Regions from separate parts of the Paenibacillus sp. CCS19 genome, predicted to be linked through region 1. Evidence: riboswitches for the same ligand, from Rfam matches in the RefSeq annotation. Region 1 holds a riboswitch; each other region holds the start of a gene.
The links. Region 1 has a riboswitch for cyclic di-AMP ahead of SBI19_RS17235 (APC family permease). Riboswitches for the same ligand answer to the same signal wherever they lie in the genome.
Positions count from the first base shown of each region.

Region 2: linked by a shared signal. The riboswitch ahead of SBI19_RS28790 (TrkH family potassium uptake protein) and the one ahead of SBI19_RS17235 (APC family permease) in region 1 are both predicted to bind cyclic di-AMP.
Region 3: linked by a shared signal. The riboswitch ahead of SBI19_RS04630 (C40 family peptidase) and the one ahead of SBI19_RS17235 (APC family permease) in region 1 are both predicted to bind cyclic di-AMP.

Region 1 is NZ_BTCK01000024.1:88,972-93,186, reverse strand. It holds gene SBI19_RS17240 (PadR family transcriptional regulator) at 1-13, opposite strand, end outside; gene SBI19_RS17235 (APC family permease) at 292-2,118, opposite strand; cyclic di-AMP (ydaO/yuaA leader) riboswitch at 2,213-2,369, opposite strand; gene SBI19_RS17230 (FixH family protein) at 2,552-2,950, opposite strand; gene SBI19_RS17225 (class I SAM-dependent methyltransferase) at 3,178-3,747, shown strand.
Region 2 is NZ_BTCK01000079.1:9,119-13,333, reverse strand. It holds gene SBI19_RS28795 (CPBP family intramembrane glutamic endopeptidase) at 1-1,150, opposite strand, end outside; cyclic di-AMP (ydaO/yuaA leader) riboswitch at 1,478-1,683, shown strand; gene SBI19_RS28790 (TrkH family potassium uptake protein) at 1,763-3,109, shown strand; gene SBI19_RS28785 (potassium channel family protein) at 3,138-3,797, shown strand; gene SBI19_RS28780 (ArsB/NhaD family transporter) at 3,842-4,215, shown strand, end outside.
Region 3 is NZ_BTCK01000003.1:229,607-233,821, forward strand. It holds gene SBI19_RS04620 (ABC transporter permease) at 1-210, opposite strand, end outside; gene SBI19_RS04625 (ABC transporter ATP-binding protein) at 207-1,265, opposite strand; gene SBI19_RS04630 (C40 family peptidase) at 1,711-2,214, opposite strand; cyclic di-AMP (ydaO/yuaA leader) riboswitch at 2,219-2,380, opposite strand; gene SBI19_RS04635 (hypothetical protein) at 2,599-3,417, opposite strand; gene SBI19_RS04640 (M1 family metallopeptidase) at 3,433-4,215, opposite strand, start outside.

The DNA of each region.
Region 1 (4,215 bases):
CGGAATCCTTCATGCCCTCACCTCTTATTCATAGCGTTCAATGCAATGGTCTACCGTATAGTAGATCGTTCACCTATATATTGACGTACGTTATATCTACTATCGATATATCGTACATCGATATAGTATCATTAGCAAACTTGTATGTCAACGAGTTCCATGTATGAGGTTGGCAAACAGGCTTTCTCCACTCTTCCTGGACAATCTGATTGAAAGGCAACGATAAACGCAACAAGGCCATCCTTCGATAAAGGATGGCCTTGTGTATGGTTAGTTGATCGTAACAAGAGCTTACTTTTTCAAATGATAAGGCACCGTCGTAAGGACGACGCTGGAGTGGTACAGCAGCCGAGTGCGCAGATAGAAGCTGGTCTGGTTGTGCAGGATGTTGTGCCAGCCTTTCTTCGGTATGAACTGCGGAATGATGACCGTTACCTGATGATTCGATTCCTTCGCCTTCCGCTCAACCGTATCAACGAACTTCAGCAGCGGTTGAACGATGCTCCGATATGGAGAATGCAGCGTAACGAGTCGAACATCCGGCATGAAGTCCTCCCATTTGCGCTCGAAGATCGCTTCCTCATCCCGCTCGAACGGGATATAGACGGCAATGATCTGTGCCGGCCCCAGCGATTTGGCATATTTGAGCGATTGCTCCACGACATGCGTAATGCCCGATACCGGAAGAATGATGACATTGCCTTCAATCGGCAAGACCGGTTCGCTCGTCGCGCGGCTCAGCTGTTCGCCAATCGCTTCATAGTGCTTGTTGATGCGATGCAGAACGAAGATAAGCACCGGCAGGAAGATGAGAATCGGCCATACATGCGAGAACTTCGTCAGGAAGAAAATAATCGACACCGTAAAGCTGATCAGCGCGCCGACGCCGTTAATCGTCAGCTTCGTCACCCAGCCTTTCGGCTTCTCGCGAATCCACTTCACCATCATCCCTGTCTGCGACAACGTGAACGGAATGAATACGCCAACCGCATAGAGCGGAATCAATTGATCCGTCTGCCCTTTGAACAGGATGATCAGCAGGATCGACAGTACGGCCAAGCTAATAATGCCGTTGGAGTAACCAAGACGGTCGCCCCGAGCCGTGAACATGCGCGGAATGAACTTATCTTTGGCAAGGTTGACCGCCAACAGCGGGAACGCCGAGTAGCCCGTATTCGCCGCAAGCACCAGAATGAGTGCCGTTGTGCCTTGGATGAAGAAGTACATGAAATGACGTCCGAACGTATCCTCCGCAATCTGCGACACGACGGTGACTTCAGCCTTCGGCGAAATGCCGTAGTAGTAAGCCAGGAAGACGATACCCGCAAACAACACAGCCAGCAGCACACCCATTGCGGACAACGTCTTCGCCGCATTGTTCGGCTCCGGCGACTTGAAGTTCGGGATCGCGTTCGAGATCGCCTCGACGCCCGTCAACGCCGAGCTGCCGGATGCGAATGCCTTGAGCAGCAGGAACAAGCTGATTCCCGCGACATGCGTGCCCATCGGCGCATGAAGCTCAGGCGCCACGCCGCCCGTTGCGATATTGTACAAGCCCGCCCCGATCAGAATGAACAGCGCCAGCACGAACAGATAAACCGGATACGCCAGAATGGACGCGGATTCCGTTACGCCGCGCAGATTGAGCAGCGTGATGAGCAGAACGAATATGATAGCTATTAGAACGGTGTGTTCGTGCAAACTCGGGAACGCCGATGTAATCGCATCTGTACCTGCCGACACACTAACCGCAACAGTCAGAATATAATCGACCAGCAGCGATACGCCCGCCACCAGCCCTGGGTATTTGCCGAGATTTTGCTTCGAGACGACATAAGCGCCGCCGCCATGCGGATAAGCGAATATAATTTGCCGATACGATAAAATAAGTGCGGTCAACAGCACCAGAACGCCGATGCCGATCGGAATCGAATACCAGAAAGCGGTCATACTAACCGCAACGAGTGCGATTAATATTTGTTCAGGGCCATAAGCCACCGACGACAACGCGTCCGATGACAGGATAGCCAAAGCTTTCGTTTTGTTCAACCGCTGTTCGCCGAGCTCGGTCGACTTGAGCGGGCGTCCGATTATGACGCGTTTTAGACTTGCAATCACGAGCAATCCCCCCACGACTTTCTTGCATTTCTCTATTTTTGCGCAGCAAAAAACCGCAAGGCTTCTCCTTGCGGTTATCAATAACCGAAGTCGTGTCCCCCCTCAACAACGCTTACGAGGTTAGCTGTCGGATTCGGGCGGTTGAAGTCGCCCTACGGTGCGTGAACACCGATTCACCCCGGGCGCCATTATGCTGCATGAGCGCCGTTGGTTCCCCCGTTTTCCTTTCAGAAATTCAGCGAATATGTGATGCGCTAATCATAACGCCATCACCTATTGCTGTAAAATCGCGTTTTGGGGCAAAAAAGATAAGAATGATTGTAGCTGCAAGAATGTAAACGCTTGCTATGGTGTGTCTTGTCGATTATTTAAGCTAGAGCTGTCATTATCTCGTGCTTGCGCATATTGTCACACAATTCAGTCGACCGTACAGTTATTGCACATCGAGTTTTTTCTTCTTCGTGATATGAAGTTCGCCTTGCATCACATGAAGATAGATCGTATAGGTTCCCGGCGCTTCAAACGTATAATTCGTTACATACTGACCATCCCCTGCCTCGGTCGTCTTCACATATTCAGGCAGTCCTTTGTTATCCGGCTTGCGAATGTCGACCTGAATATCTGGCGTTATATCAGCGCTCAGTCCCGTCGTCTGTACGATCAGCTTGACCGCCTCATTGGCCTTCACTACCGCCGGATCGCTCGCGAACTCGACCGTCACATCCTTCGGATCGACTTCCCCTTCCTGCGCTGCCGCTCCGCATCCTGCCAAGCCCCATACGAGTACCAATATAACTGCAATCGTCAGCCATCTTGTCGATTTCATTGCCATCCGTCCTTCCTCCTATTGCTATGCACCAACATTATACCCCCAGATCGGTACAGCTAGTTGGAAAGTAACGAGATCGTCAAATTTGACCATTCCGTGACTAGGGTCACAATGTGCGCGAAGTCACCTTCCTGAAGTAACATAATGGCATACGCTCGTCACATTAGACCATTCAGTGTACACCATGGCATCTTCTATACTATTGTCAAAAATAAGGAGGTCGCCGCCACATGCCACCCTCATCTGAACCCATTCGCGTCGTAATCGGCGCAGGAGCTTCGAATAACAATCCGGATTGGCTGCTGACGCAGCAATCCGAGCTAGATCTGCTGCGGCGTGACGATTGGGCTGCTAAGTTCCGGTCTGCTTCCCTGTCGGCTATACTAGCCGAACATGTTTGGGAGCATCTCAACTTCGAAGAAGGCGTTCAGGCAGCGCGTGTCTGCTTCGAATATTTGAAGCCAGGCGGTTATGTGCGCTGCGCCGTGCCGGACGGGTATTTTGCAGATGAGAATTACCAGCGGATCGTGCAAATCGGCGGACCTGGCCCTGCCGACCATCCTGCCGCCAGCCACCGCATCGTTCATAACTATCGGACGCTGACCGCCATGTTCGAAGCCGCTGGATTCGAGGTGCGTCTGCTCGAGTATTGCGATGAGGATGGTCAATTCCATTACGAGGAGTGGGATGCCGAGAAGGGCTTCATCTACCGTTCTCTTCGTTATGACCACCGCAATCAAGAGGGCAAGCTTGGCTTCGTCTCGCTTATTGTGGATGCGAGGAAGCCGGATGATCGCTGAAGATCGACATATGAGGGGGAAACTATCTCAATGGAGAGGAAGTTAGCGAGGTAAACACACACTTATCTCTCTGGGCAGTACTTTCGAGCATTGAGGTGCGTGTAAACCACGCTTATCCTCGCTCTATATACGATATCACCACGGCAGGTGTGTGCTAAGTGGGGATTGGCCACGCTTAGCGCACGCTGAGCAGCGTTCGTGTTCATATAGGTGTGGGTAAACCACACTTAGTCTGGGTCTACATACAATATCACCTCGGCAGGTGTGTGCTAAGTGGGGATAGGCCACGCTTAGCGCACGCTGAGCAGCGTTCGTGTACATATAGGTGTGGGCAAACCACACTTATTCTCACTCTACTTACGATATCACCACGGCAGATGTGTGCTATGTGGGGATATGTCACACTTAGCGCACGCTGAGCAGCGTTCGTGTACATATAGGTGTGGGCAAACCACGCTTACTCTCGTT
Region 2 (4,215 bases), on a different contig from region 1:
CTAGGAGCAGAATCGTCTGTGCGCCCAGCAGCGCGAAAGCGAGAGGATACGATATTTTCATCGATCGCCATACGTGACTGCCATATCCCTGCTCACCGTAGCGAAGCCATAGCGGCTTACCGAGCCTGCGCCATAAGCCGTCCCCGCTGACAAGACTGAACCAGATGGCAAGTCCCATGAGCACGGTGAAGATGTTGGAGATGATGAGGCCGCCAGCCGTCAGCGCCTCTGTATTCGGACGTGCGCCAAGCGTCGCGCGGATGCCGTCAGCCATGTTGTAGTTATTCACGATATAGAAGCCGAGGAACAGCAGGCAGAGCGCCAGGCCGCGGCGGAACAAAGCGATTTTGCGAATACGAATTGCCGTTATAATAGCCAGCAGAAACAACAGAGCATTCATCAGCATGCTGCCGTACAGAGACAACGTGCTTGCCAGATTTTTCTGCTTCTGAACGTATGATGTGTAGCTGTCAGGCGCACGGAATTTAGGGTCGTATTTCATAATAACCGGCTTGGAAGCCGAAGCGGGCCAATCAACCGTTACTTTAACCGTTAGCGCAGCATCACCGATGGAATAGCCTTTAGGCTGGATCGTGACGACATTGCCAGCTACTTTCGCATCTTTCAAGTCGGAGAGGCGGAAGCCGCTGGTGGATACAGCCGCTTGACGTGCGGTCATCAATCGGGACCAGTCCGACAGATAGCGGTCTTTGGCCTTCGTTCCCGTATTCGCAGGCAAGTATGTCCAGCCGGTTACTTGTCCGTTCTCCATATGTACCTGAACGAACAATGTGCCGGAATTCATCGTAAGCTCGGTCTGGAACGTATCGGTCGGAAACTTGCTGTCGTAGGTTTTGCCATAGGTGTCGAGCTGGTGTTCCTTCGATAAATAGCCGTACAGCATGCTGTCAGACTGATGTACGGTATGCGTGCCGCTGATTGGCTCGTTGAATCTGGACTTGGCGAAGGCGATTGCTTTGGCGGCGGCCTCTTCGCGTGTTAAGACTGGAGATGATTCCGCGTTTCCGCTGTCGGATGAAGGAACGAAGAGCGGTACGATTTGCAGCAGCAGGAAAATAATGAGGCCAAGCAGGCCGACGAACATGATCGAGCGGGGAATGCGCTGCGGCAGCAGCGGATAATCAGACATAAGGCCCTCCTTGTATGCCGTTAGCGGCAGCGGCTTGTATCGCTTCGGAATGAAACTTTTACTTCGTATGAGGTTGTCGGTGACGCCGTTTCACCTTGCTACTTTAGCATATGATCGCTTGGCCGAGCCAATGTCTCGATCGAGACGCTGAAAAAAAGCAGATAACAGTCGCAAGCGCGTAAAATAACGATCAGCGTCCAGCTAATGACAAGCTTGCCGCATAGATTCGTTTTTTTTCGGTGTAAATCGCCTCAATTGGAGGTAAATCCTTGTTGGTGTCGTTCTCCTATTCGCTATATAATTTGATACATTGCTTAACATTAATCAAATATTCAACAGCCGAATTTCCGAAGGAAAACGGGGGAACCATACTGTTGCCGTCTATGCAGACGCTGCCGATTCATCGGCCGTACGCGGCAACTTGGGGTGAATTCAGCATAAGGGAGGTCGAAGTGCCTTGCCTCAAGCTGATAGGGCGATCTATCCGGGCCCGAATCCGACAGCTAACCTCGTAGGCTGCATGGACAGAACTCATCGCAGACGGCATTGGGTTTCCAATGTCTTTTTTGTGCGCTTAGACAAGTCTGTTCATGGGATATGGAGAGGATAATGATGCACAAGGTTAACAAAAGAAAGCTGTTCAATTGGTCGCCGCCGCGCATTCTGGTAACGGGTTTCGCGCTAATTATTTTGCTGGGCGGACTGCTGCTCTCCCTTCCGATCTCCAATACGGACGGACAATATTTGCGCTACTTGGACGCCGTATTCACCGCAACATCTGCAACCTGTGTGACGGGACTCGTTGTGGTTGATACCGGCACGCATTTTACTACATTTGGCCAAATCGTTCTTATTGTATTAATCCAGATTGGCGGTTTAGGCTTCATGACAATGGCGACGTTAATCGCGCTCGTGCTGCGTAAGCGAATCTCGCTGAAGGAACGACTTGTGCTCCAGGAAGCAATGAATCAGTCGAACATGGAAGGGATCGTAAGGCTGATCCGCAAGGTGATCGTTTATTCGCTCGCCATTGAGGGAACAGGCGCTGTACTGTTCGCCATTCGGTTCGCTGCAGATATGCCGCTGGGCCGAGCCATCTACTATGGGATATGGCATGCAATTTCCATGTTTAACAATGCTGGCTTCGACTTATTCGGCGGGTTCCGAAGCTTGACCATGTATGTCGGGGACCCGATCGTGAACATAACCGCAATGGGACTTATTATTCTTGGTGGACTTGGCTTCGTCGTTATGTCCGATCTGATTGAATACCGTAACAACAAAAGGCTGTCGCTGCATTCTAAGGTTGTACTCACCATGACAGGCTTTCTGCTCGTCATTGGTACGATCGTCATCTTCATCTTCGAGTTCTCTAATAAACAGACCTTGGGATCGCTGGATTGGGGAGCCAAGATATGGGCCGCCATGTTCCAGTCCGTTACGCCGCGCACTGCAGGTGCGAATACGATCGATATCGGCGTCATGCGGCAGGCAACCATCTTCTTCATGGTCATCCTGATGTTTATCGGCGCATCGCCTGGCTCGACTGGCGGCGGCATCAAGACGACGACCTTCACAACGCTGATCGGCGCCGTGATTGCGATGATCCGCGGCAAGGAAGATATCGTATTGTTCAAATTCCGTCTGGCACGCGAGAGGATCTTCAAGGCGTTGACCATTACGATGCTGTCGCTCGTGCTTGTCATTGTCGTCACCATGTTGTTGTCGGCAACGGAAGACCGGGAGTTCCTACGGCTGCTGTTCGAGGCGACATCAGCTTTCGGCACGGTAGGCTTGTCTACAGGCATCACGCCATCGCTTAGTGATTTTGGCAAAATAATAATAAGCCTTACGATGTTTGCTGGCCGGCTTGGACCACTTACACTTGCGTACGCGCTTGGGCCGAAGGCAGAGAAGGATCTGTACCGTCATCCAGAAGGCAAAATCATTATTGGTTAATAAATAGATAAGAGGTAGGAGAAACCAAATGAAACAATTCGTTATTATCGGTCTGGGCCGCTTCGGCTCCAGCCTTGGCAAGGAGCTTGTCCAACTGGGCTATGAGGTACTCGGCATCGACAAGAATGAAGAGACGGTCGATGACATGAGCCGTGTGTTGACACACGTCGTAGCCGCAGATGCGACAGATGAGGAGACGCTGCGCGCACTAGGTGTTCGCAACTTCGACTGCGGTATCGTTGCCATCGGCGATGATATTCAATCGAGCATACTGGCTACGATTCAATTGAAGGACATTGGCGTAAAGTCGGTTGTTGCGAAGGCATTAAGCGAATTGCATGGCCGAGTATTGGAGAAGCTTGGGGTTGACCGCGTTATCTATCCAGAACGGGATATGGGCATCCGTGTTGCGCATCAGCTTGTGTCGCCGAATCTGCTCGACTACATTGAACTGTCTAAGGACTATACGATCGCGGAGCTTGCGGTACCGAACTGCCTCAATGGCAAGTCGCTGCAGGATATTAATACGAGAGCGCGTTATGGCTGCAGCATCGTCGCGATCAATAAGCCCAAAGGCGGCGTCATTATCGCGCCAACTGCCAATGAAGTATTGGCGGAGAAAGACGTTATGGTCGTCATCGGCACGAACAAACAAATCGAACAATTCGAAGAGGCGATCGTGCGATAGCTTCATTCCACGCACTCAAAGCGCGTTAGCTGCTGGAGGAAATTATGTCACATCAAGCATTACTTGCTATTGCAATCTTTCTGTTAGCATACGGGTTTATTATTTCAGAGAAAATTCATCGTACGATACTCGCCATGATTGGCGGATTGCTGATGGTTGCAGTCGGTATTGTCGATCAGGAAACGGCGCTTCATCATATCGACTTCAATACGCTGGGGCTGCTCATCGGTATGATGATCATCGTATCGATCACAGCGGATACAGGCTTGTTCAAGTACATTGCGATTAAGGCTGCGAAGAAAGCAAAGGGCAGTCCGATTCGAATCCTGATATCGCTTGCCGTCATAACGGCAGCTGCCTCTGCTTTTCTCGATAATGTAACGACAGTACTGCTTATCGTGCCAGTTACGTTTAGCAT
Region 3 (4,215 bases), on a different contig from region 1:
TGTCTTCATCTGCGTCCATGACATGCCCGCGAGCTCCTCGCGTCCGGCATAAATCGCGTTCCATAATGCGTACATGGCGATAAGCAGAACGAAGCTGGATGCAAAGTTGACGACGTAGGATAGCCGGTAGGCCAGCGTGTTCTGCATCGCTCGGGTCGCAATGCCCGTATAGGCCCGCCATGAACGTGGAAGCCGAAGCCATGCGTTCATCGACGGTTCGCCTCCCTTCCAGCGGCTGTTTGTTTGCTTCCTTGCTGCTCGTCGAGGGAGATGTGGCCCTCGTATACTTGCTTGATGACATGCTCGATGCCAGGTTCGTCGATCCGGAAGTCGACGACTTCCCCGCAGCGCATGACGGCAGAAGCGACTTCGCTCGCTGTAATGTGGAAGCGGTCGAATCGCAGCGATACATGCTGCCGTTCCAACTTCTCTGCCGTTACCTTCGGCATACGGTCCAGCGCTTCGCGAAGCGCAGGCAGGTCGGCGCTCTCCAGCTGGAAGTGAATGACCCGCTCGCGGGCGAAACGGTCTTTCACCGCAGCAAGCGTGCCATCGTAGATGAGGCTGCCTTGGTCGATAATGACGAGACGGTTGCACAGGTCTTCGATGTCGCCGAGGTCGTGCGTAGTCAGCATGACGGTCGTCCCGCGTTCTTTGTTGGATGAACGGATAAATTCGCGTATGCGCTGCTTCACGGCAATGTCGAGACCGATCGTCGGCTCGTCAAGGTAGACAGTGCGCGGATTATGCAGAAGTGCAGCGGCCAGATCGGCGCGCATCCGCTGACCGAGCGACAGCTTGCGAGCGGTCAGGTGGAGGAAATCCTCCATGCCGAGCAGCTCGATGAATTGATCCAGGTTGCGTTTGTACAGCGCTTCTGGAATCTCATAAATATCTTTCAACAGCGAGAACGTTTCGGAGATCGGAATATCCCACCACAACTGCGTTCGCTGACCGAACACGGCGCCGATTGTACGTGCATTCTCCATTCGGTTGCGATACGGATCAATGCCGCCGACGCTGATGGTGCCGGAACTTGGGATGAGAATGCCGGTCAACATCTTGATTGTTGTCGACTTGCCTGCACCGTTCGGGCCGACATAAGCGACCGTCTCGCCTTCCTCAATGTCGAGGTTAATGCCTGCGACAGCCGTTTTATCGACATACTTCTGGGAGAACAGGTGCTTGACCGCTCCTGCTAAACCAGGCTCTTTCACCGCTTGTCGAAACTGCTTCGTCAGCTGACGAATTTCAATGAAGCTCATCGGATGACCCCTCTCCGTTGTCTGCTCAGACTGCAAATCATCACCAGTGGAATGATAAGAATTCCATAATATATGAAATAGTAAAGTAAATTCGGGGAAAAGAATAGTAGAAATAACAACGTGGTTGTTTATTTCATGAGACCAGCGTATATAAATGTATGCTAAAGTTTGCGGACGGCGAGCGGAGGGGAGTTAGAGTACATTAATGTGTGCGCTATCGGGCGTCGGAGGCGGATGGCGGCAGGTTAGAGAACAAAAAAGTGCGTTAAAGTGTGCGAATGGCGAGCTGCAGAGAGTTAGAATACATAAATGTGTCCTGTCATGCGAGGCTAACGTGGCGGCGGCACCTCCACGGTCGACTTGCAATAAACAACAAAACCCGCTCGATCCCGAGCGGGTTTTGTTGTTGGCATGGCGAACCATGCATATCATGCAGCTGTGCTTCTTAGTCTACGTCTGGACCGCCATCGGCTTGGTCGGACGGATCATCGGCATACTTCTCATAGGATGTAGCGTTCATGACGCGGCGTGCGCTCAGGTAACGCTTTACATAATAGGAGTCGCTTAGGCTGCTGATTGTAACGCCTTTGGAGGAGGAAGCGTGAGCGAATTTGCCATCGCCAACATAAATGCCGACGTGGGAAACGCCCTTGCCGCTCGTATTGAAGAATACGAGATCTCCTGCACGCAGGTCGTCCTTGGCAACTTTCTGGCCAAGCTTGCTTTGATCATAGGACGAATGAGGCAAAGAAATACCGAACTGCTTAAATACATACATCGTGAAGCCGGAGCAGTCGAAGCCTTTGGACGTCGTGCCAGCTGTCTTGTACGGCGTGCCGTAAACGCTATCAACTACTGTGTCGAGCTTCGAGTCCGCGAAAGCGCTTCCCGCTTGGAAAGCAAGAAGAAGTGCGAGACCCAGGAAAATTGCTGCTATCTTGTTGCGCACGTTAAAGTGCTCCTTCCATTGCCTACGAGGTTAGCTGTGGGGTTCGGTTGAAGGTCCCCTATGATTCCCTCAGGCCAGCCTGTCCAACGGACATGATTGGTCGGGATCAATTCACCCAAGAATGGTTCCCCCGTTTTCGTACACGGAAATTCGGCAGTGTTTGATTGTACAGGGGAATATAATTCGTACTTTTTGAAGAAAATCCTTCCTGCGTGTCGAATTTCTAATAATTCTCATGAATATAGGGGAGTTTTGCTTGGTTTATGAGAGATTCTCTCATTTTAGGGCCGGAAAACACGAAAAAAGACCGCGCTTTCATAGGCGCGGTCCTACTTAAGAATGAGGGAATAAACTCGAAACCTGTCGACTTACGGGCTTGTCAGCTTATGGTTGGGAGCGAGATTGGAGACAGTCATATTGAGCGGCGATCGTCCACACTTTGAGCATCGTCTTCACGAATCGGTAGCCTTGGTGTACTAAGATAGCGAGGAAGCCTGCCCAGACCATCGAAGCGGAGGAGACGAGCAGCCCCGCAGCGCCAACTCCGCACCACATAAGCAGCGATAATCCGAAGTAGGGAATGAAATGCCTTAGTGCCCGCCATAAGCCGTTGAATGCCCCGCTGCCTGAGGCGGAGCCAAGCTGCATGGCAAGGAACAGCAGGTGAAGCAGAATGCCCCATGCAAGCCAGCCGCAAGCGGCGGGCAGCAGCTCGATGATGATGCTCTTCACAGAAGAGCCGGCAAGAGTCGCCGACAGTGCGCGGGGCAGCAGCCAGTAGCCAGGCGCCAGTGCGAGCAGCGTCTCGATCCAATAGAGCATCGTCATCGGCAGCCAGCCGCGGCGCACACCTTGCAGGAAGCGGGTCCCCTGCTCGGTCGAAGCGTGATGCAGGGAATGGAACAACCCTGCATTAAGCAGCGGCGTCAGCAGCATGCGAAGCACGATTAAACCGGCGAATGTCCATAGATAAGGCTGAATGAGATCCGTCTTCATGAGACGGAATTCCGCTTCATACAAGTATAACCGAGCGGCGGAGGCAGGCATCCCGCTGCCGGGATAACGGCGCAGAAGCGGGATAACGATGCCGTCCACAAGACGGTACAGGAAGAAGCCCCATAGCAGCTGATAGACGAATAGTACGATAATCACGTATAGATGACGGACCGTCAGCGACCAGCCGGTTTTCAAATGCTGCTTCATACGAATCGTTCCTCTCTACCAGCCGAGTGCGCCAATGAGGCTGTCAAGCAGCTTCGCGGCGCCGAGGCTCCAGCGTGCCTTCGTCTGATCCGGCAGCTCGGCTTTCAAATAGTTGTTGAAATGTCGATTGTCGAGCACATTCGTATTCTGAGGATCGACAGCTGCCCAATCTAGCGGGGCTGAGTGAACAAACTTGAACTGCATCGTGTTCTCATTGCCATTCCAGCTGCGTGTGACTGTCGTGCCGTCTGTGAACTGGAACTTGACCGGGACAGGGCCGTAGCTGCCGCCTAAACTGCGCACCTGAACGATCGATTCGTATTGAACCGTATCATCCGGCTGGCGAACGGTATGCACATCGATGCTCTCAACCGCGAAGTCAGCCATCAGATCGCCGTATACATATTGACGGAAGTAGTCGCTCCACTTCGTCTTCGTTACCTGTTCCACCACACGTTCGAAATCGGCAGTGGACGGATGGCCGAATTTATATTTCTGGAAGTAGGTGCGCATAATCTTCTGCATCGTTCGATCGCCGACGAGCTTCTCGATGCCGACAAGCACGAGCTTGGCGCGCATGTACACATTTTCCGCATAATGATCGTGGCTGTGGTAGCTCCAAGACAGCTGCTTCAGCGGCGCAGGGTCGGTCATATAGCTGGATTCCAGCGCAAGGTTCGGCAGTACGCCGTATTCGGTTTCCATCACTTTGTCCTCGGCATATGAAGTGAAGCCCTCGTCGAGCCAAGCCTCCTCGAACTCATTGGAAGCGACCATGCCGTACCAATACTGATGTCC